DNA from 4 places in the Bacillus cereus group sp. BfR-BA-01430 genome. Region 1 is predicted to be linked to each of the others. Evidence: predicted binding sites of a transcription regulator. Region 1 holds the regulator's gene; each other region holds the start of a gene.

Region 1 (5,036 bases):
TATTTCACTTCAGTACCTGCATATTTTGAGAAGATGATACGATCGCCTGCTGCTACCTCTAAAGCAACACGCTCACCATTTTCAAGCACTCGCCCAGTACCTACTGCAATAACTTTACCCTCTTGTGGTTTTTCTTTTGCAGTGTCTGGTAATACAATACCACTTGCTGTTTTTTCTTCCGCTTGAACAAGTTCAATTACAACGCGATCACCTAATGGCTTTAGCATGAACAATAACCTCCTCATTTTTCTATGTAAATTCTTTATTAGCACTCGAGTCTTCCGAGTGCTAACACACTTATAATAATAAATAATCTCAATTTCTTTTGCAAGTAAAAAAATCATAATTTTTTCTCAAATCACGATATAAACTTTTCTACAAAGCATCATTTTTTATAGAACTCTATATATGAATCAACGTTTCCACCTATCGTATGTTACAATAGGAAAGATACCATAAGTTGTTTTCTCTATTCGAACACCTTTTTCCTGTCTCCTATTTTATTTTTAAACAAAAATTTTTCATAAAGGCAATACTTACATATATTCGGCTGGCTGATTACATGTAATCCGGCCTTATCTCATAAGATAAAATTAGAAAGGATGGTTATCCCATTTGAAAAAGCAATATTGGTGGATTGTCGTTACATACATTGTTATGCAGTTATCAGGAATCATTGGCTTGCCCCTTCTTGCAAAAACTGGGCTATATGATAATAGAGGATTTACCAGGGAAGAAAAACTTCAACTTCTAACCGGTCATTGGGCTATTATTAGCTTCTTTATCGCATTATGTATTATCTTGTTATTACTTAGAACAGACATTCGCGATAGACATTTGGATACAAAACGCACGAATATCCCTGCGACAATTGGTTGGATTTTTATTGGCTTCTTTATGGCATTTTTTGCTCAAGGAATTGCAGGTGTCATCGAAATGCGTGTACTAGGTATTAAGCCTGGCTCTGAAAATACCGCACATTTAATGGAAATTGCAAGAACGACTCCATGGTTCCTTATTGTTATCTCAATAATAGGACCTATTTTAGAAGAAATTGTATTTAGAAAGATTCTATTTGGTACATTATATAAAAAGTTCAACTTCTTTATCGCAGCAATTATTAGTTCGCTTGTGTTTGCTGCTATCCATTTTGATTTTACACACTTATTAATATACACTGCTATGGGCCTTGTGTTTGCCTTTTTATATGTGCAAACGCGTCGAATTATCGTTCCGATTATGGCTCATGTTGGAATGAATACGGCAGTCGCAGTAGTTCAAGTTTTCATAAGTAATAACGAACAAATACAAGAGCTAATGAAAGAAGCTGAAAAAATGCAAGGCTTTATCGGAGGATTTTTAACATGAGAAATTCACCTTTGTTCATGGCAGCACTATATTTCCTTCTTGGCTGCGTCTTTGTAGTCTTTGCTATTATGAAGGCAACAGATACTGTTTGGAACATTTGGACAATACTGTTCGCTGCTATGGCAACAATTGACTTTAATCTAGCGCTTCGACTGATTTTAGTTAAATTCATAAAGAAAAAACAGTAAAACGCAGAGGGAGTCCCTCTGCGTTTTACTGTGGATAGTTTTTCAGAAAATAAACAAGCGTTTGTAATTCTACCGCTAAATCAATATGATGAATCCTTATTTTTTCTGATACATTTAATCGTGCCGGTGTAAAATTCAAAATACCGTGTACACTTGTATAAGCCAATCGATCTGCTACAGCTTGTGCAACGTTAGCAGGTACTGTTAATATTGCCACTTGTATATCACTTGTTAGGCGCTCTTCCAATTCATCCAAATGATATACAGGAATTCCTCCGATTTCTTTTCCAACTTTCTCTTCATCGACATCAAATGCCATTTCAATTTTCGTATTATTATTTTTTGTGAAATTATAATGTAAGAAAGCGGTCCCTAAATTCCCTACTCCAATAAGTGCCACGCGTGTTATATCATCTTGATCAAGCGTTTCACGGAAAAATGATAATAAATAATTTACATTATATCCATACCCTTTTTTCCCTAACGCTCCAAAATATGAGAAATCTCTTCGAATTGTTGCGGAATCTACCTTCACCGCTTCACTCAATTCTGCTGATGAAACACGTTGCTTACCAGAAAGAGATAAGTTTTGGATAAATCGATAGTATAGAGGCAATCTTTTGGCTGTGGCCTGCGGAATCTTTTGCTGATCCATATAACCTCTCCTCTCTTCCTATCTTTGTTCGTATACTTGGAATAAATACAAAAGTTTAGCACTTATAACATTCCTTGTATAATAAAGAAAGAAAGAAAAACTCTCTTTATTTTAAACTATACACTATTTTTAGTATGATTGAGAAATATAAACATGGCAAAGTTAAGAATTTATTTGAGGTGAAAACATTGATTTTATTACAAGTGAATGGGCTTTCAAAATTATACGGTGCTGAAACAATTCTAACTCATATTAAATTGGAAGTTCAAACAAAAGACCGTATTGCACTAGTCGGCCGAAACGGCGCTGGAAAATCTACATTATTAAAAATAATCGCCGGAGAATTGTCTCATGATAGCGGTGAAATAATAAAGCCAAAAGATGTTTCAATTGGCTACCTAGCTCAAAATACTGGATTAGAAACTTCTTTAACAATTTGGGATGAGATGCTAACTGTCTTCACACATTTACAGGAGATGGAGAAAAGACTGCGAAGGTTAGAGCATGAGATGGGATTAGAAGAAAACTTCTCAAATGCTGTCGTCTACGAAAAATTACTTCGTGAGTATGATCAACTACAGTTAGATTATAAAAATCAAGGTGGTTATCAATATGAAGCTGATATTCGCTCGATTTTAAGCGGTCTCGGCTTCCCATCTGAAACACACCAAACAACTATTTCTACATTAAGCGGTGGGCAAAAAACAAGATTAGCTCTTGGAAAATTATTATTAACGCGCCCTGATTTACTCATATTAGATGAACCGACCAACCATTTAGATATTGATACATTAACGTGGTTGGAACAATACTTACAAGGATATCCTGGTGCGATCTTAATCGTTTCTCATGACCGTTACTTTTTAGATAAACTTGTTACTCAAGTATATGAAATTTCTAATAAAGAAAGTAGACGATATGTTGGCAACTATAGTAAATATTTAGAGTTAAAAGCTGCACAATATGAGCAAGAAATGAAGCGCTATGAGAAACAACAAGAAGAAATCGCAAAACTTGAAGATTTTGTTCAAAAGAACATTGCACGTGCCTCTACAACGAAGCGAGCACAAAGTCGACGCAAACAATTGGAGCGAATGGAATTACTTACTAGACCCGTCGGAGATTCCAAATCCGCATCGTTCCATTTCGATATTGAAAAACAAAGCGGGAATGATGTCCTCCAATTAAAAGATGTTTCAATTGGCTATGATGAAAATCCTATTATCGAACATGTAAATATGCGTTTAACTCGGGGGGATAGCGTTGCACTAGTTGGGCCGAATGGAATTGGAAAATCTACATTATTAAAATCTATTGTGAACAAGTTACAGACATTACATGGCGAGATTTCTTTCGGTTCAAACGTATCTGTTGGATATTATGATCAAGAACAAGCAAACTTAACATCATCTAAACGTGTGTTAGATGAGCTATGGGATGATTACCCACTAGCACCAGAAAAAGAAATTCGCACACTACTTGGTAATTTTTTATTTACAGGTGATGATGTATTAAAGCCAGTCTCTTCTCTTAGCGGTGGGCAAAAAGCCCGATTAGCGCTAGCAAAATTAATGATGCAAAAGGCAAACCTATTAATTCTCGATGAACCAACTAACCATCTTGATTTAAATAGTAAAGAAATTCTAGAGAATGCCTTAATTGATTATCCAGGAACTCTTTTATTCGTATCTCATGATCGCTATTTTATTAACCGTGTCACAACTACAGTCGTTGAGTTATCAACAGACGGTGCGAAAGAATATTTAGGCGACTATGATTACTATATTGAAAAGAAAAATGAAATGATTGAGCGTGCAGAATTTGCACAAAAAGAAGTAGAAATTTCTGTCCCCAAAAACTTTGCACAAGAAAAGTTAAGTTATACGGAAGAAAAAGAACGTAAAAAGTTAGAACGACAACGGATGCGAAAAATTGAGGAACTGGAGCAAAACATTTCTAAAATCGAAGAAGAAATCGAAGAATTAGAAACTCAGCTCTGTCTGCCTGAAGTATATACAGACTATGAACGTGCAAGTGAAATTACAGCAGCGAAACAAAATCTTCAAGAACAATTAGAAAAAAATATGGGAGAATGGGAAGAACTACATATGTAACCTCTCCATTTATCTCACTATTTATAAACAATAAGATACAGAAAGAAACAAGGCAGATAGATGAAAATACAGCTGTCCGTAACAGTCTAATTGTTGAGGACCTTTCATTAAGGTAGCTACATATTCTTGAGCTACCTTATTTTTTTTACCCACTTGAAGCAACTTTGTGTCATCAGATATCTGACCTATTCTTTTCTATCCACAACATTATACACATATCCACCTTTATAAAACAAAAGTTAAAGTAACTTTTCCACATTATCCACAAACACCCGAAAAGTTATTCACATTTTATATTCACAATAAAACCCACATTATCAACAGATAATGTGGGTTTTATCCACAACTTGTGGTTAATTTTGTGTATAACTAATCTTCTATATTTAAACCCGGGTTTGCATTTAATGCAAATGTAGCACGCTTCCCTTGCTTATACGCAATGGTACCTGCCGCTGCAATCATTGCTGCATTATCAGTACATAACGATAATGGAGGAATAATAAGCTCTATATTTTCTTTTTGTGCAAATTCTTCCTCTAATCGTGTACGAAGCCCTTTATTTGCTGCTACACCACCTGCTAAAAGCACTTGCTTTACATGATATGCTTCAGCTGCACGCACAGCTTTCGTTACCAATACATCTATTACACTTGCTTGGAAACTTGCCGCTAAATCCTCTGGAGCAATTTCTTCTCCGCGTTGTTTTGCGTT
Region 2 (5,036 bases), on a different contig from region 1:
TCACAAAATCAGTAATACTTGTATACATTAAGATGTACAGATGTATTATCCATATTATTTTATATAAATGAAAAAAGTTAAGAATGCGTCTATTAAGTAAACACTGGAGAAAACTAGTAAACGTTTTTAATAGACTATTACATTATTTTTTTAATAATGAATAGTATTTTTGATAAACTTCGCTACGCTCATTTCATAAACAGCGAAGTAAATATGGCAAAAGAGAAAGGAGAAGAAAAAATGAATGATAGTGGGAAGATAACTGTCATTGGATTGGGCTATGTTGGTCTTCCTTTAGCGATACATTTTGCGGAAAGAGGATATAACGTAGTCGGATTAGATAAAGATAAACGAAAAATAGAACGAATTGAAAAAGGAGATAGCTATATACCAGATGTTTCTTCGAATATCTTAAAAGGTTTGGTGCAAAACAAGCAGTTGGTAGCTTATACGCCTCATACAGGGATAGAAGAATTTCAAAAGAGCGAGTATGTGATTGTTACGGTACCAACGCCAATTAATAAACAAAAAGAACCTGATTTAAGTGCTCTTATTGCAGCCTCTCATTATATAAAACAAAACCTTCAAGCAGGACAAACCTTCATTTTTGAAAGTTCCACATATCCGGGTACATTGGAAGAAGTCATCATTCCGATCATTGCTCAATCAGGTAAAGAAGTTGGAAAAGATTATTATATTGGATACTCACCAGAGCGAATCGATCCAGCGAATCAGCAATATACAGTGCAAACTATTCCAAAAGTAATTAGTGGTCAAACTGAGAGATGTAAGCAACAAGTCCAAAAATTGTATAGTACTGTATTTGATACAGTCGTTCCAGTTAGTTCTCCAAAAGTAGCAGAGATGTGTAAGTTATTTGAAAACATTCAGCGTTTAGTTAATATTTCCTTAGTAAATGAGTTGAATATACTTTGTGAAAAGTTAGGGATTGATTTTCGTGAAGCTCTTGAAGCTGCGGCGACAAAACCATTTGGTTTTACACCATATTGGCCGGGACCAGGAATAGGAGGGCATTGTATCCCAGTTGATCCTTTATATTTTCAGTGGAAAGCAAGACAGCTAGGGCGATCAAGTCAATTAATCGAAGCAGCTCATATGATTAATGAAAAGATGCCACAACAAATTGTAACGCAGGTGAAAGAATGGAGTGCTCCTCCAGGAACTGTCTTTCTGATTGGTATTGCGTATAAGAAAGATGTAAATGATTTACGAGAATCTCCAGCATTACCAATCATCGAGCTGTTAATAAACGAGGGATATAAAGTACAATATCACGATCCATATATTTCATCTGCAAAAATTGGAGACGAAATATATGATTCTATTCCACTTGAGAAGAAAATATTAGAAAAAGCAGATTGTATACTAATTGTAACAGATCATTCCAATATAGATTGGAATATATGTAAAGGAATGGGACATGTAATAGATACACGAGGTGTACTAAAGAAGGTGAGTGCATGAAGAAACGTTGTTTGATTACAGGTGGAGCAGGATTTATTGGATCACATTTAGCGGAAGAACTTGTGAAAAGAGGTCATCAAGTTACGATTGTTGATAATTTTTATAAAGGAAAAAGTAAATATCATGAAGAGTTAATAGAAAAAATTCCAATTATTCCGATTAGTATTCTTGATAAAAATTCGATGTATGAATTGGTAGATCAGCATGATGTTGTATTTCATTTAGCTGCTATTTTAGGTGTAAAGACTACGATGGAAAAAAGTATTGAATTAATTGAAACGAATTTTGATGGAACAAGAAATATTTTACAAGCAGCATTAACGGGAAAGAAGAAAGTGATTTTCGCCTCCACTTCTGAAGTGTATGGAAAAGGAACGCCACCGTTTTCGGAAGATGGTGATCGGTTATATGGAGCAACATCTAAAATTCGGTGGAGTTATGCAATTTGTAAAACATTAGAAGAGACATTGTGTTTAGGATATGCGCTACAAGGATTACCAGTAACAATTGTCCGTTATTTTAATATTTATGGCCCAAGAGCAAAAGATGGTCCATATGCTGGGGTGATTCCACGATTTATTCGTGCAGCTCTTCAAGGTGATGATCTTCTTGTATATGGAGATGGAAAGCAAACGCGTTGTTTTACGTATGTAAGTGATGCGGTAGAAGCGACAATTTCCGCAATGGATGAAAATGTAAATGGAGAAATCATTAATATAGGATCTGAAGACGAAAAAAGTATTCAAGAAGTAGCACAAGATATTCATCAATTGACGAATTCATCTTCCAAAATTGTTCATGTACCATTTGAAAAGGTGTATCCACATGGGTTTGAAGAAATTCCGAATCGAAAGCCTGATGTTACAAAGCTAAGAGAAACATGTCAATTCCATCCTAATGTTTCATGGGAACAAGGATTGAAAGAGACGATTCAGTGGTTTCGTGAAATAGAGAATGATTAAATAATGATTCGTGATGAGGCCTGTTCGTCGTAAGGTTTAAAGTTTAAAGCTATAAAAAAGAAGTGTACCGATTTGGTACACTTCGTCTATTCTGTCATAAAAACAATATAACAGAATAAGAGGTAAGGGTATTACAGTTTATAATGGGTATGACTTTTTATACCACAGAATAGGATTCGTTTATAAGGATACTAAAAAAATATAATTAAGGAAAGAGCCAATTGAAAAGAGTATTAAACTAATATTAACACTATCTATATAGTTGTTTGCTCAACGTTTCACAAATGTGTCACAACTATCTTGTTCATTTTTTTAAAAAAGTAGTATTCTAAATGTGTAAGCTGTTATATAAAAAATCTTAGTCCTGTACTAATCAAAAAATGGAGGAGATTAGGATGACTCAAGTATTAGAAACTGTAAAACATGCATGGGAAAAATTTAAAGGTGAAAAATGGAAAGCAGAGATTGATGTTCGCGATTTCATTTTAAATAATGTAAACGTTTACGAAGGTGACGAATCCTTCTTAGCGGGAGCAACAGAAGCAACGAAAAAACTTTGGGATCAAGTAATGGATCTAACTAAGCAAGAACGTGAAAATGGTGGCGTTCTTGATATGGACACAAAAATTGTTTCTTCTATTACATCACATGGTCCAGGATATTTAAATAAAGAGCTTGAAAAAGTAGTAGGTGTTCAAACAGATCAACCATTTAAACGTTCTTTACAACCATTTGGTGGTATTCGTATGGCAGAGCAATCTTGTGAAGCATATGGATTTAAAATGGATGAAGAATTAAGTCGTATCTTTAGAGATTGGCGCAAAACTCATAACCAAGGTGTATTTGATGCTTACACTCCAGAAATGAGAGCAGCTCGTAAATCAGGTGTTATTACTGGCCTTCCAGATGCATATGGACGTGGACGTATTATTGGTGATTATCGCCGCGTAGCATTGTATGGGGTAGATCGTTTAATTGAAGCGAAAAAAGAGGATTTAAATCTAACAGGAAGTGTAATGAGTGAAGATGTTATCCGTCTACGTGAAGAATTATCTGAGCAAATTCGTGCACTTCAAGAGTTAAAAGAAATGGCAGCTTCTCACGGTTTTGATATTTCGAAACCAGCGACAAATGCACAAGAAGCATTCCAGTGGTTATACTTTGCTTATCTTGCAGCAATTAAAGAACAAAACGGGGCTGCAATGAGTCTTGGACGTACTTCAACATTCTTAGATATCTATGTTGAAAGAGATTTAGAAAATGGCACTTTAACTGAAGAGGAAGCGCAAGAAATTGTTGACCATTTCATTATGAAATTACGTCTTGTAAAATTTGCGAGAACTCCTGATTATAATGAATTATTTTCTGGTGACCCAACTTGGGTAACTGAATCTATCGGTGGTATTGCACTTGACGGTCGTCCATTAGTAACAAAAAACTCATTCCGTTTCTTGCATACATTAGACAATTTAGGACCTGCGCCAGAGCCAAACTTAACAGTTCTTTGGTCTAAGCAATTACCACAGAAATTTAAAAACTACTGTGCAAAAATGTCTATTAAAACATCTGCAATTCAATATGAAAATGATGACATTATGCGTCCAGAATATGGCGATGACTATGGTATTGCTTGCTGTGTATCCGCAATGAGAATTGGTAAACAAATGCAATTCTTCGGAGCTCGTGCAAACTTAGCGAAGGCTTTACTATACGCTATTAATGGCGGGAAAGACGAAAAGTCAAAAGCGCAAGTAGGACCAGAATTTGCACCAATTACTGCTAGCGTACTAGATTATGATGAAGTGATGCATAAATTTGATATGACAATGGAATGGTTAGCGAGTCTTTACTTAAATACATTAAATGTAATTCACTACATGCACGATAAATATAGCTATGAACGTATCGAAATGGCACTTCATGATACAGAAGTTCTTCGCACAATGGCAACAGGTATCGCTGGTCTATCTGTCGTAGCTGACTCTTTAAGTGCAATTAAATATGCAAAAGTAAAACCAATTCGCGATGAAAATGGTATCGCGGTTGACTTTGAAATTGAAGGTGACTTCCCGAAATATGGTAACAATGATGACCGCGTTGATGAAATTGCAGTAAATCTTGTGAAAACATTTATGAACAAACTTCGTAAACATAAAACATACCGTAATTCTGTTCATACAATGTCAATCTTAACAATTACATCTAATGTGGTATATGGTAAGAAAACTGGTAATACTCCAGATGGACGCCGTGCTGGAGAACCATTCGCACCAGGTGCAAACCCAATGCATGGACGTGATACAAAAGGTGCACTAGCATCGCTATTATCTGTTGCGAAATTACCATACGAAGATGCGCAAGATGGTATTTCTAATACATTCTCCATCATTCCGAAAGCGCTTGGTAAAGAAGAAGAGGTACAAGTTAGTAACTTAGTATCTATGTTAGATGGATACGCAGTAAAAGAAGGACATCATTTAAATATTAACGTATTTAATCGTGAAACATTATTGGATGCAATGGAACATCCTGAAAAATATCCACAATTAACAATTCGTGTATCTGGTTACGCTGTTAACTTTATTAAAT
Region 3 (5,036 bases), on a different contig from region 1:
TTTCTGATGTATTTTAAAAGAACGTAGCATCATTCGGACGTTCTACTTAAGAGTTGAAAGAATATCTGTTTTGGTTAGAGAGAAAAGCAGGTATATAAAATTACGGTAGCGTAGCAACTACTCTAATAAAATGGAGGTAGACATATGCTAATAGAGAAATTACGTGGGAAAGATTTAGATGAATTTTTTGAAGCAGTTTTATCATTGGAAACTGTAGATGAGTGTTATCGTTTTTTTGACGATTTATGTACGGTAAATGAGATGAAGACAATATTTCAAAGATTTAAAGTGGCTAAAATGCTCTATAATCATAATACGTATCATGAAATTGAAGAGGAAACAGGGGCAAGTACAGCTACAATCTCTCGGGTGAAAAGATCGTTAAACTATGGGAATGATATGTACGATTTACTTTTTAAGAGAATGAAGGAAAAGTAATTTTTATATACATAGTATTTAACTAGGTGAAGTTTTAAATAGGTAAAGTGAAATTTCGATTAGTGGGATTCATTCTCTACTGATCGGGTGATTAGTAAGAGGAGAATTCTTTCCTTTTATTATTGAAGGTTATTTTGTTTTTGTAGCGAATAAAAAGAGATATGAAAAAACCCAAACCATAGTGAAGTATGATTTGGGCTAATTAAGGATTAGTAAGCTAAGCTGAATAATCCTTTAATGTGTGATAAGTAACGAACGTTACTTGCTTCTTTCATTAATGATGCTGGTAAGCCTTTAAGTGGAGTTGAGCTTGCACCAATAATCGCAACAGCATCTTTACGTCCTAGGCTTGCAAGTGTACCAGAGTTTACTGGTTTAAACTCTTCAAGGGCTTTTCCTTCTAATGCTGCGTATAAGTTGTATCCAATTAGTTCACCCATTTGCCAAGCGATTTGTGCAGTTGGTGGGTATGGGCGGCCTTCTGGACCGAATACAACAGCGCTGTCTCCAGCAACGAATACATTTTTATGAGAAGTAGATTGTAAGTAGTCATCAACAGTTGCACGGCCACGGTTCACTTCAAGACCAGATTCGCCAATTAATGGGTTACCTTGTACGCCACCTGTCCAAACGAACGTGTTCGCAACAATTTTTTGACCGTCTTTTAAGTCGATTGTGTTACCTTCAACATTCGTTACAGGAAGACCTGTTAAGAATGTAACACCGCGTGCTTCTAAGCTAGTTGTCGCACGTTCAATTAAATCGTCTGGTAATACTGGAAGGATTTTTGGACCTGCTTCAACAAGAAGTAATTTTACTTCTTTTGGATTTACGCCGTAGCTTTTTGCAAGTTTAGGCATAATATCAGCAAGTTCACCCACTAGCTCAACGCCAGTTAATCCGCCACCGCCGATTAAGATTGTCGCATCAGCTTCATTTTTCGTTTTTGCGTATTCACGAATGCGGTCTTCCACATGTTTAAAGATTTTGTTTGCATCAGCAGCAGATTTTAATACCATGCTGTTTTCTTCTAATCCTGGAATACCGAAGTAAGCAGTTTTACTTCCTAAAGCAACTACAAGTGCATCATAAGATAAAGTAGTGCCTCCAACTAGTTTTACTTCTTTTTTATCTACTGAGAAAGATTCAACTGTTGCAATTTTAAGATCGATATCTTTTCCTTTGAAAAGTTTTGTAAGTGGCATTGCAATTGCTTGCTCAGAAACATTACCTGCTGCTAAGCGGTGTAGTTCTGTGATGATTTGGTGTGTTGGATATTGGTTAATTACTGTAACTTGTGCTTCTGATTTGCTGTAATATTTGCGTACATTTAAAGCGGCAAGAAGTCCGCCATAACCAGCGCCTAAGATGACAATTTGTTTTGACATAGTATGATATCCCCCGTCTTTACTAATTGTTGTTATAAGATAAATTATTTATTATTGCGTTCTGCACTAATTTGAAGATAAGCATTTACAAAGCGGAACATTTTTTGTGCTTGTGGATCTTTTAATAATTTTAATAAACCAAAAAGACCGATAACTTCAGTGCTTTCCTCAGCGCGATCTTTTGCTTCAATAGCAGTTGCTGCCATTGTTTTTACAGTATCTTTTACAGGTTCTACAATCTCTTGGATTGCACCAACAGTGTCGCTTTTTAATACTTCATCATTTGCAACAGTTTGTGCGAAATCATAAGACTTAGTTAAAATGTTAACAAGCTCAGTTAATTTTGGAAGCTGTTCTACTAGCGTAGTTAATGATTGTTGTACTTCAGGTTTTAATAACTGGTCAAGTACATCTAGTTGTTCTTGGCTAGCAGAAATTTGTACAGATTCTTGTTCAGGCTTTGTTTGAGTGATAGTTTCTGGCATCTCCAATTCTCCTTTACGATAACAATACTCTTATTTTGTGGAATAAGTATCCCGAATATAGGTAAGAACAGCAAAAAAATGCAAAACTTTATACAAAGCTTCACAAAATGAGATCAATACCTTTAAATTTCTAATTACAGTTGAAGAAATTTAAAATCATAATGTCTTACCTATTATTTATGAACTTGTCCGATACATGACTTGTCCGCATAATAGAAAAGTTCCTTTATCGGCAAGTGTATAATATATATATATCTTTTATTATATACTATATACACTTATGTTAACATAAAAAATGATTCGTAACTATATGGATTTGATTCCATAACTTAGTGATGACAACGGAAGAGAGCAGACATTTTATTTTAGAATTCTTTAAAATATAGTCGAATATAGAGAAGAAAGAGGAAAAATGAGTAAGTTTTGTTCATTTTTCCTTTTTTGATTATAGTTCGCGCGTTACATAAAAAGAATGAAGAGGCTTTTGATGCGAGTGAAATATGGAGAGGAGATTTAAGAATAGTTACATCATTTTATATTGATGTTAAAAATAAGAAGTGGTATGAAAAGATGAGTTTTTTTGACAAAAGATTATAGTTCAAGTAAAGGCGAAGAGTGGAACCTATCAAGTGCTAGCAACTGGTTAAAGGTCATCAATGAAAAAGGGGAATTTTGTCTTCAATTTAAAGGGGATAGCTCATAAGGGAACAGCGACAATTCAAAATGCAGTTGTACTACGTGAAAGGAGCAAGGAAAAAACAGGCTCAGAATTAGCTATGAGCTGGAAAAAGCTGAAGCGCTTAAATCATCTACACCTTACAAGAGATAAACGAGTGGATGGTTTTGGATGGAAGATATTATAATAAGAAGTAAAACTCCCACCTCAAGATTTTAGATGGGAGTTTTACTTTATTATTCTGCTTCAGAAACAACTGTGAAGCGTTCGTTTTCGTGTTTTGGATTTTCGATTTCATCAAGTGTTGCTACAGCGAAATCTTCATAACTTACATAGCTATCGCCTTTTGAATTAACAAGAAGGTGATCTTTACCAGCTTTATAAGAACCAGTACGTTTTCCTAATGCGAATAGAGCAGAAGGGCTAATGAATGCCCAAGTAATATCGTTTGTTTGTTGTAAAATTTCTAAGTTTTTGCCCTGGTTTTGAGCGGTTGGAAGATATTCTGCTGGGAAACCTGGTGTTTCAAATACTCGTGTTGTTTTTGCTTCGTCTACAAATAGACTACCAGCGCCGCCGACAACAATTAATTTTGTATGTGGTGCACCTTTCATTGCTTCAATTAATACGTTGCCGACATCAACGTGAAGATGCTCTTTACCAGCTGGAGCGCCAAATGCGTTCACAACTACATCGAATACTTGAAGGTCATTAGAAGTAAGATCGAATACGTCTTTTTCTAATACTTTTACATTCTTGTCTGTAATTTTTGATGCGTTTCGTACGATTGCAGTAACTTCATGACCGCGGTCAAATGCTTCTTTCATAATGCGGCTTCCAGCTTTTCCGCTTGCTCCGATAATTCCAATTTTCATAAGAAATCCCTCCGAAATTTTATAAAATAAGTAGTAAAGCTATATATCTAAAGGTGGATAGATAGTTTTATGATCAGGTTGTTTTATCAATCTGATGTAATCATTATAGTTACAGCTTTGTTGTTTGTCAATTCAATTGTATGAAAAATAATTATGCCCAGTTTGTTTAGGAAATAAACGATGTTATAAATAATTACATAATCATGTCATAAAACCTAACATTTTTTTGTCTAAACTTGTTGATTCTTAAAATTTTTTAGAATATAATTTTCTTATTGTTAGAAGAGGGGGAGTGATTCGATGGAAATGTTAGCGAGATTGATTACGGATATAAATAATGTTCTTTGGACATATATTATGATTGGGATGTTAATTAGTATTGGCGTTTATTTTTCTTTGCGAGTTAAATTTGTTCAAATTCGCTATTTTGGTGAAATGATTCGCTTACTAGGAGATGGAGCGAGTTCGAAAACACGTAAAGCACAAAAGGAAAAGAGTGGCGTTTCGTCGTTCCAGGCGTTTTGTATGAGTACAGCTTCTCGTGTAGGTACAGGTAATTTAGCAGGTGTAGCAATTGCGATTTCAACTGGTGGACCTGGGGCTGTGTTTTGGATGTGGCTGATTGCGGTAATTGGTGGTGCATCTGCTTTTGTAGAAAGTACATTAGCGCAAATTTATAAAGTGAAAGATGGAAATACGTTCCGCGGGGGACCGGCGTATTATATGGAAAAAGGACTAAATAAGCGCTGGCTAGGTGCTATTTTCTCTATTTTAATTACAGTTAGTTTTGGTTTGATTTTTAATGCCGTACAGTCAAATACTGTAGCAGCAGCATTTGATGGCGCATTTCATGCAGATAGTAGATTAGTCGGGGTTGTAATGGCTGGGCTGTTAGCAATTATTATTTTTGGTGGGGTAAAACGAATTGCTCGTGCTGTCGAAATGATTGTTCCTGTTATGGCACTTATTTATATAGGAGTTGCCCTGTTTGTAGTCATTACAAATATTGCAGAGATTCCAAGCTTATTTAAAGAAATTATTTTACATGCTTTTGGAATTAAAGAAGTTGTTGGTGGTGGATTTGGAGCGGCTATTTTATTAGGGGTAAAACGTGGATTATTTTCAAATGAAGCTGGTATGGGGAGTGCGCCAAACGCAGCAGCAACTGCGAATG
Region 4 (5,036 bases), on a different contig from region 1:
CTTTAATCTTGCCAAGTGGCTGTGCTAATTCTTGCGGTGTATCGTGAAGAAGCGGAGTTGCAACAACTTCTTTTATTGGATCAAGATCAAGTTCTGTTGCTAATTTAGAGACTGCTTTTGCAAGGGAGCAGAAAATGTCCCAGTCGGAACGAGCTTCCCATGGTGAACCAATAGCTGGATTAAATGGATGTACAAATGGATGCATATCTGTACTACTTAAATCGTGTTTTTCATACCATGTTGAAGCGGGTAGAACAATATCGGAATAAAGTGCTGTCCCGGCCATACGGAAATCTAGGTTAACAAGTAAATCTAGTTTGCCTTCAGGGGCCGTTTCATGCCATTTTATTTCTTCTGGTCGCAATGAATCGCTATCATCGTTCATTAATCCATTTGTTGTACCGAGTAAATGTTTTAAGAAATATTCGTGACCTTTACCTGAACTTGAAATTAAGTTTGCACGCCATACAAATAAGTTACGTGGGAAGTTATTTTTGTTATCTGGATCTTCAATGGCAAATTTCAGTTCTTTTTCTTTTAATTTCTGTGCCACATATATTCCAATTTCTTCTTTTGTGGTTGCCCCATTAGCGACAGCTTCTTTATAAATTTCAATGCCATTCTTTTCGAAAGTCGGATAAGAAGGAAGCCAGCCAAGACGAGCTGCTAATACATTGTAATCACCATGATGTTGATAGCGTGAGTTGCCAACAACTGGTGATGCTAAATGACCGACTGGTGTATCTTCATAACGCCACTGATCTGTTACAAAATAGAAGAATGATGTCCCGTTTTGTAGCTTTGGAGGACCTTGCCAGTCTCTTGCCATCGCAATGGTTTGCCATCCTTCGGCTGGACGTAATTTTTCTTGCCCGACATAATGTGCCCAACCACCGCCATTTACGCCTTGTGCCCCAACGAGAAGAACGAGGTTTAAAACAGCGCGATAAATCGTATCAGAGTTAAACCAATGGTTAATACCAGCACCTACAATAATCATGGAGCGACCATTTGTATCGATAGCATTTTGAGCAAACTCACGAGCGATTTGAATGACTAAGTCTCGTTTTACACCTGTAATGTTTTCTTGCCATGCTGGTGTAAATGGAATCGAATCATGAAAGTCTTTTGACTCTTGGCCGCCAAGTCCACGGTTTACGCCGTAGTTAGCTAATGTTAAATCGTACACAGTTGTAACGAAAACATCACCATCTCGTGTTTTAATTTTCTTCACTGGAATTGTTCGTTCTAGTATTTGATTTCCTTCATCAGAGAAGTATGGAATCTGTACAGTACAAGCGGCATCTTCCATGCCAAGTAAAGAAAGACGTGGATCAATCTTTTTCCCCGTTTGCTCATCCTCTAAGCGCAAGTTCCATTTCTTCTCGTTATCCCAACGAGAGCCCATTGTGCCGTGAGGAGTGGCAAAATCATTCGTGTTATCATTCCAAAGAACAGGCTTCCATTCGCCATGCTTTGTTTCACGGCCAATATCACTTGCATGTAAGAATCGATCTGCTATGAATTGGTCTCCTTGTTGTTTTAATGTGACGAAGAACGGGAAATCAGTATATTGTTTTGCATAATTTGTGAAGTATTCCACTTGTTTGTCCACATAAAACTCTTGTAAAATGACGTGCCCCATTGCCATCGCAAGCGCGCCATCTGTCCCTTGTTTTACGCTCATCCAGTCATCAGCAAATTTTGTAGATTCAGCAAAGTCAGGACTTACAGAAACGACTTTTGTTCCCTTATAACGCACTTCAGCTAAGAAGTGAGCATCTGGCGTTCTTGTCATTGGCACATTTGAACCCCATGTCATAATGTAGCCAGAGTTGTACCAATCACTACTTTCTGGCACATCCGTTTGATCACCCCAAATTTGTGGGGAAGCGGGTGGGAGGTCAGCGTACCAATCATAGAAGCTAAGCATAGGTCCGCCCATTAGCTGCATAAAGCGGCTACCAGCAGCATGACTTAACATAGACATGGCTGGAATTGGTGAGAAACCAACGTTTCGATCGGGGCCATATTTCATTACTGTATATAGTAAGGAGGTTGCAACAAGCTGCAATACTTCATCCCAGTTCGCACGAATGAATCCACCTTTACCACGTGCACTTTTATAGGTGCGAGCTTTTTCAGGATTTTCTACAATGCTTTTCCAAGCATCTAATGGTGATGCATGATTTTGAAGTTCTTCCTTCCACATATTCCAAAGGACGCCTCGTACATATGGATATTTCACGCGAAGTGGACTATAAATGTACCAAGAAAAACTTGCACCGCGTGGACAACCACGAGGCTCAAAATCCGGCATATCAGGGCCAGTAGTTGGATAATTTAATTCTTGCCCTTCCCAAGTTACAATTCCATCTTTTACATAAATGTTCCAACTACAAGAGCCAGTACAGTTTACTCCATGTGTAGAGCGGATGACTTTATCATGTTGCCATCTTTTTCGATAGACATTTTCCCATTCACGATCTTCATATGTTTCTTGTGTATGGTTCTCGTTATAGCGATCTATTGGAGAAAAATATTTTAAACGTTTCATGAATGCTGAAGATTTCTTTTTCATACTGCTCACTCCTTTATTACCTCTTGTTTTCTTATCTTCACTATAAGAGGAGGGCATAAATAGGGATGTGATATCTATCACAGTTCAACAGATTGTCAAAAATCAAAATGTAATGTTTTTCGTAAAAATGTGGTGTTTTTCACATTTCATTATGTGTTTTTCGTGTAGAATGAAGGAGAAAAGAAAAAGTAGCCTCTCAAATAGAGAGACTACTCAATACTACAAATAGAGGAGGGGCAATCTTCACAAGAAATTTCACATTTTAAAAATTGTAAATTATGAATTGTGATTTTTCCTTTCTGAATAGAAAGGATTCCTTGTTTTTTTAATTCATTTAACATACGATTGACACTTTCGCGTGAAGTAGCACAGAAGTTAGCGAGTTCTTGATTTGTTAAAGGCAAATCAATCAAGATACCATTTTCTTTTAAAATACCGTAGCTATTTGTCATGCGAATGAGTGTGGAATATAAAGCTCCTTTTTTTCCATGCAATACTAAATCACGAAATTTTGTTTGCATTCTTCTTAGATGCTCACTAATCCATTTCATAAATTCAAACGCAAGAGCTGGCTTTTGAAGCAGTGCTTTTTCTAAGGCATCTCGTTTTATTACACCAATCTCAACTTCTTCGAGACATTTTGCATTTAATAAATACTTTGCATGATCTGCAAATAGTGTTAATTCGCCGATAATATCATCCTTTGAACAAATGCGAAGTGTTAACTCTTGTCCATCAGCGCTAATTTTACTAATTTGTACTTTTCCAGATCGAATGATATAGAGCTCTTTTGCTTCTATACCTTCTTGAAAAATATAGCTTCCTTTGCTGACTTTCATTTTATATTCAACAGATGCAAGTAGTTCTTTTAAATCATTTGATAATGCCGTACGATTTGTCACAGCAATCACCTTTCTTTTTCGAGCAGTCTATCCTTTATTTTGAGTGTAAGCATGATGAAAATGCAAGTAATATTTCCTGTATAGTATAAGAAATAAGTTCATTTTTATATAAAGAAGTAGATGTTTCATGCAAACATCTGTTAAGTATAATAGTATTATAGGAAGTTTTTTATTGTTTCATCCATTTTTTTCTACTCGTTTTTTAGTATGCTTATTAAAAAAGTAACGAAAACTTTTAGTAGTGGATGACTGATAAAGAGCATTACTATAATAATGATTTCATTCAATAAATAGACAGTATTCACCTTGAGACAGTTTGTTTCAAGGTTTTTTTGTGGGGAATTTTTCCTTCAATGTGAACAAATTACGAACGGATTTGTGAAGAATTTTTGAATGGCGCACATGATGTGAGAAATATCACAACAAATATTAGATTACTTGATTATGATGAAGGCAAATAAAATATGGAAAGCAAACAAAGAACACGAGCTAAAACATCGCAGTTCAAAAATATATTATAATAGAATGAAGAAAGATAGGAATGAAGCAAAAAGGAGGGGTGATGATGCACGAGAAGGTGAGAGATTCTTTCGAGCGCCCGCTTCAAGACTTACGGATTTCAGTTATAGATCGCTGTAATTTTAGATGCACATATTGTATGCCGGCCGAAGTATTTGGACCAGATTATGCTTTTTTACAAGAAGAAATTTTACTTACATTTGATGAGATTGAAAGATTAGCAAAATTATTTGTTGGCATGGGTGTAAAGAAAATTAGACTTACAGGCGGAGAACCATTACTTCGAAAAGATTTACCGAAGCTGATTAAGCGTCTGGCAAGTCTTGATGGTATAACGGATATTGGGCTAACAACAAATGGTATCCATTTGACGAAACAAGCAAAAGCATTAAAGGAAGCGGGCTTACAACGAGTAAACGTTAGTTTGGATGCGATAGAAGATCATGTATTTCAGAAAATAAATGGACGGAATATTAGTACGAAACCTGTGTTAAAAGGGATTATAGCTGCTAAAGAAGCCGGTCTTGAAGTAAAGGTAAATATGGTTGTGAAAAAAGGAATGAATGATAGTCAAGTTCTTCCAATGGCTACTTATTTTAAAGAACAGGAAATACCGCTGCGTTTTATTGAATTTATGGATGTTGGGAGTACGAACGGATGGAATTTCGAACAGGTAGTTACAAAACAAGAATTAATTGAGATGATTGGCAATGTATACCCGATTGAACCTGCTGAACCACAATATTTCGGAGAGGTCGCAAAGCGTTATCGTTATATAGGAAGTGATGTGGAAGTTGGATTTATCACTTCTGTTTCTGAATCATTCTGTTCTTCATGTACAAGAGCGCGAATTTCAGCTGATGGAAAGTTTTATACGTGTTTGTTTGCGACAGAAGGTACGGATTTAAGAGCGTTGCTTAGAACAAATTGTTCTGATAATGAGTTATTACAAGTCATGCAAGATGTATGGAGATATCGAAAAGACCGATATTCTGATGAGCGGACAGAAGAAAGCGCGAAAAATCGCGCAAAAA

Evidence for each region. The regulator Rex, encoded in region 1, represses fermentation and respiration genes when NADH is low (regulators of the CRP and FNR family bind a similar motif). The targets are predictions, from matches to a motif close to TTGTGAAATATTTCACAA.
Region 2: the regulator Rex is predicted to act here: its motif matches at 2,714-2,731, upstream of pflB (formate C-acetyltransferase).
Region 3: the regulator Rex is predicted to act here: its motif matches at 2,400-2,417, upstream of MR058_RS10410 (DUF1641 domain-containing protein).
Region 4: the regulator Rex is predicted to act here: its motif matches at 2,709-2,726, upstream of MR058_RS11725 (nitrate reductase subunit alpha).

The regions. Positions count from the first base shown of each region.
Region 1 covers NZ_JAKUEW010000026.1:8,071-13,106, forward strand. Annotated here, with positions in the region: gene groES (co-chaperone GroES) at 1-227, opposite strand, end outside; gene MR058_RS21990 (CPBP family intramembrane glutamic endopeptidase) at 616-1,368, shown strand; gene MR058_RS21995 (YdiK family protein) at 1,365-1,556, shown strand; gene MR058_RS22000 (redox-sensing transcriptional repressor Rex) at 1,582-2,211, opposite strand; gene MR058_RS22005 (ABC-F family ATP-binding cassette domain-containing protein) at 2,400-4,325, shown strand; gene tsaD (tRNA (adenosine(37)-N6)-threonylcarbamoyltransferase complex transferase subunit TsaD) at 4,695-5,036, opposite strand, start outside.
Region 2 covers NZ_JAKUEW010000006.1:170,473-175,508, forward strand. Annotated here, with positions in the region: gene MR058_RS13155 (nucleotide sugar dehydrogenase) at 241-1,485, shown strand; gene MR058_RS13160 (NAD-dependent epimerase/dehydratase family protein) at 1,482-2,447, shown strand; gene pflB (formate C-acetyltransferase) at 2,843-5,036, shown strand, end outside.
Region 3 covers NZ_JAKUEW010000004.1:107,166-112,201, forward strand. Annotated here, with positions in the region: gene MR058_RS10400 (YerC/YecD family TrpR-related protein) at 145-438, shown strand; gene MR058_RS10405 (NAD(P)/FAD-dependent oxidoreductase) at 648-1,826, opposite strand; gene MR058_RS10410 (DUF1641 domain-containing protein) at 1,871-2,311, opposite strand; partial or broken gene MR058_RS10415 (hypothetical protein) at 2,995-3,174, shown strand; gene MR058_RS10420 (NAD(P)-dependent oxidoreductase) at 3,224-3,862, opposite strand; gene MR058_RS10425 (alanine/glycine:cation symporter family protein) at 4,163-5,036, shown strand, end outside.
Region 4 covers NZ_JAKUEW010000005.1:107,453-112,488, reverse strand. Annotated here, with positions in the region: gene MR058_RS11725 (nitrate reductase subunit alpha) at 1-2,581, opposite strand, end outside; gene MR058_RS11720 (Crp/Fnr family transcriptional regulator) at 2,791-3,483, opposite strand; gene moaA (GTP 3',8-cyclase MoaA) at 4,049-5,036, shown strand, end outside.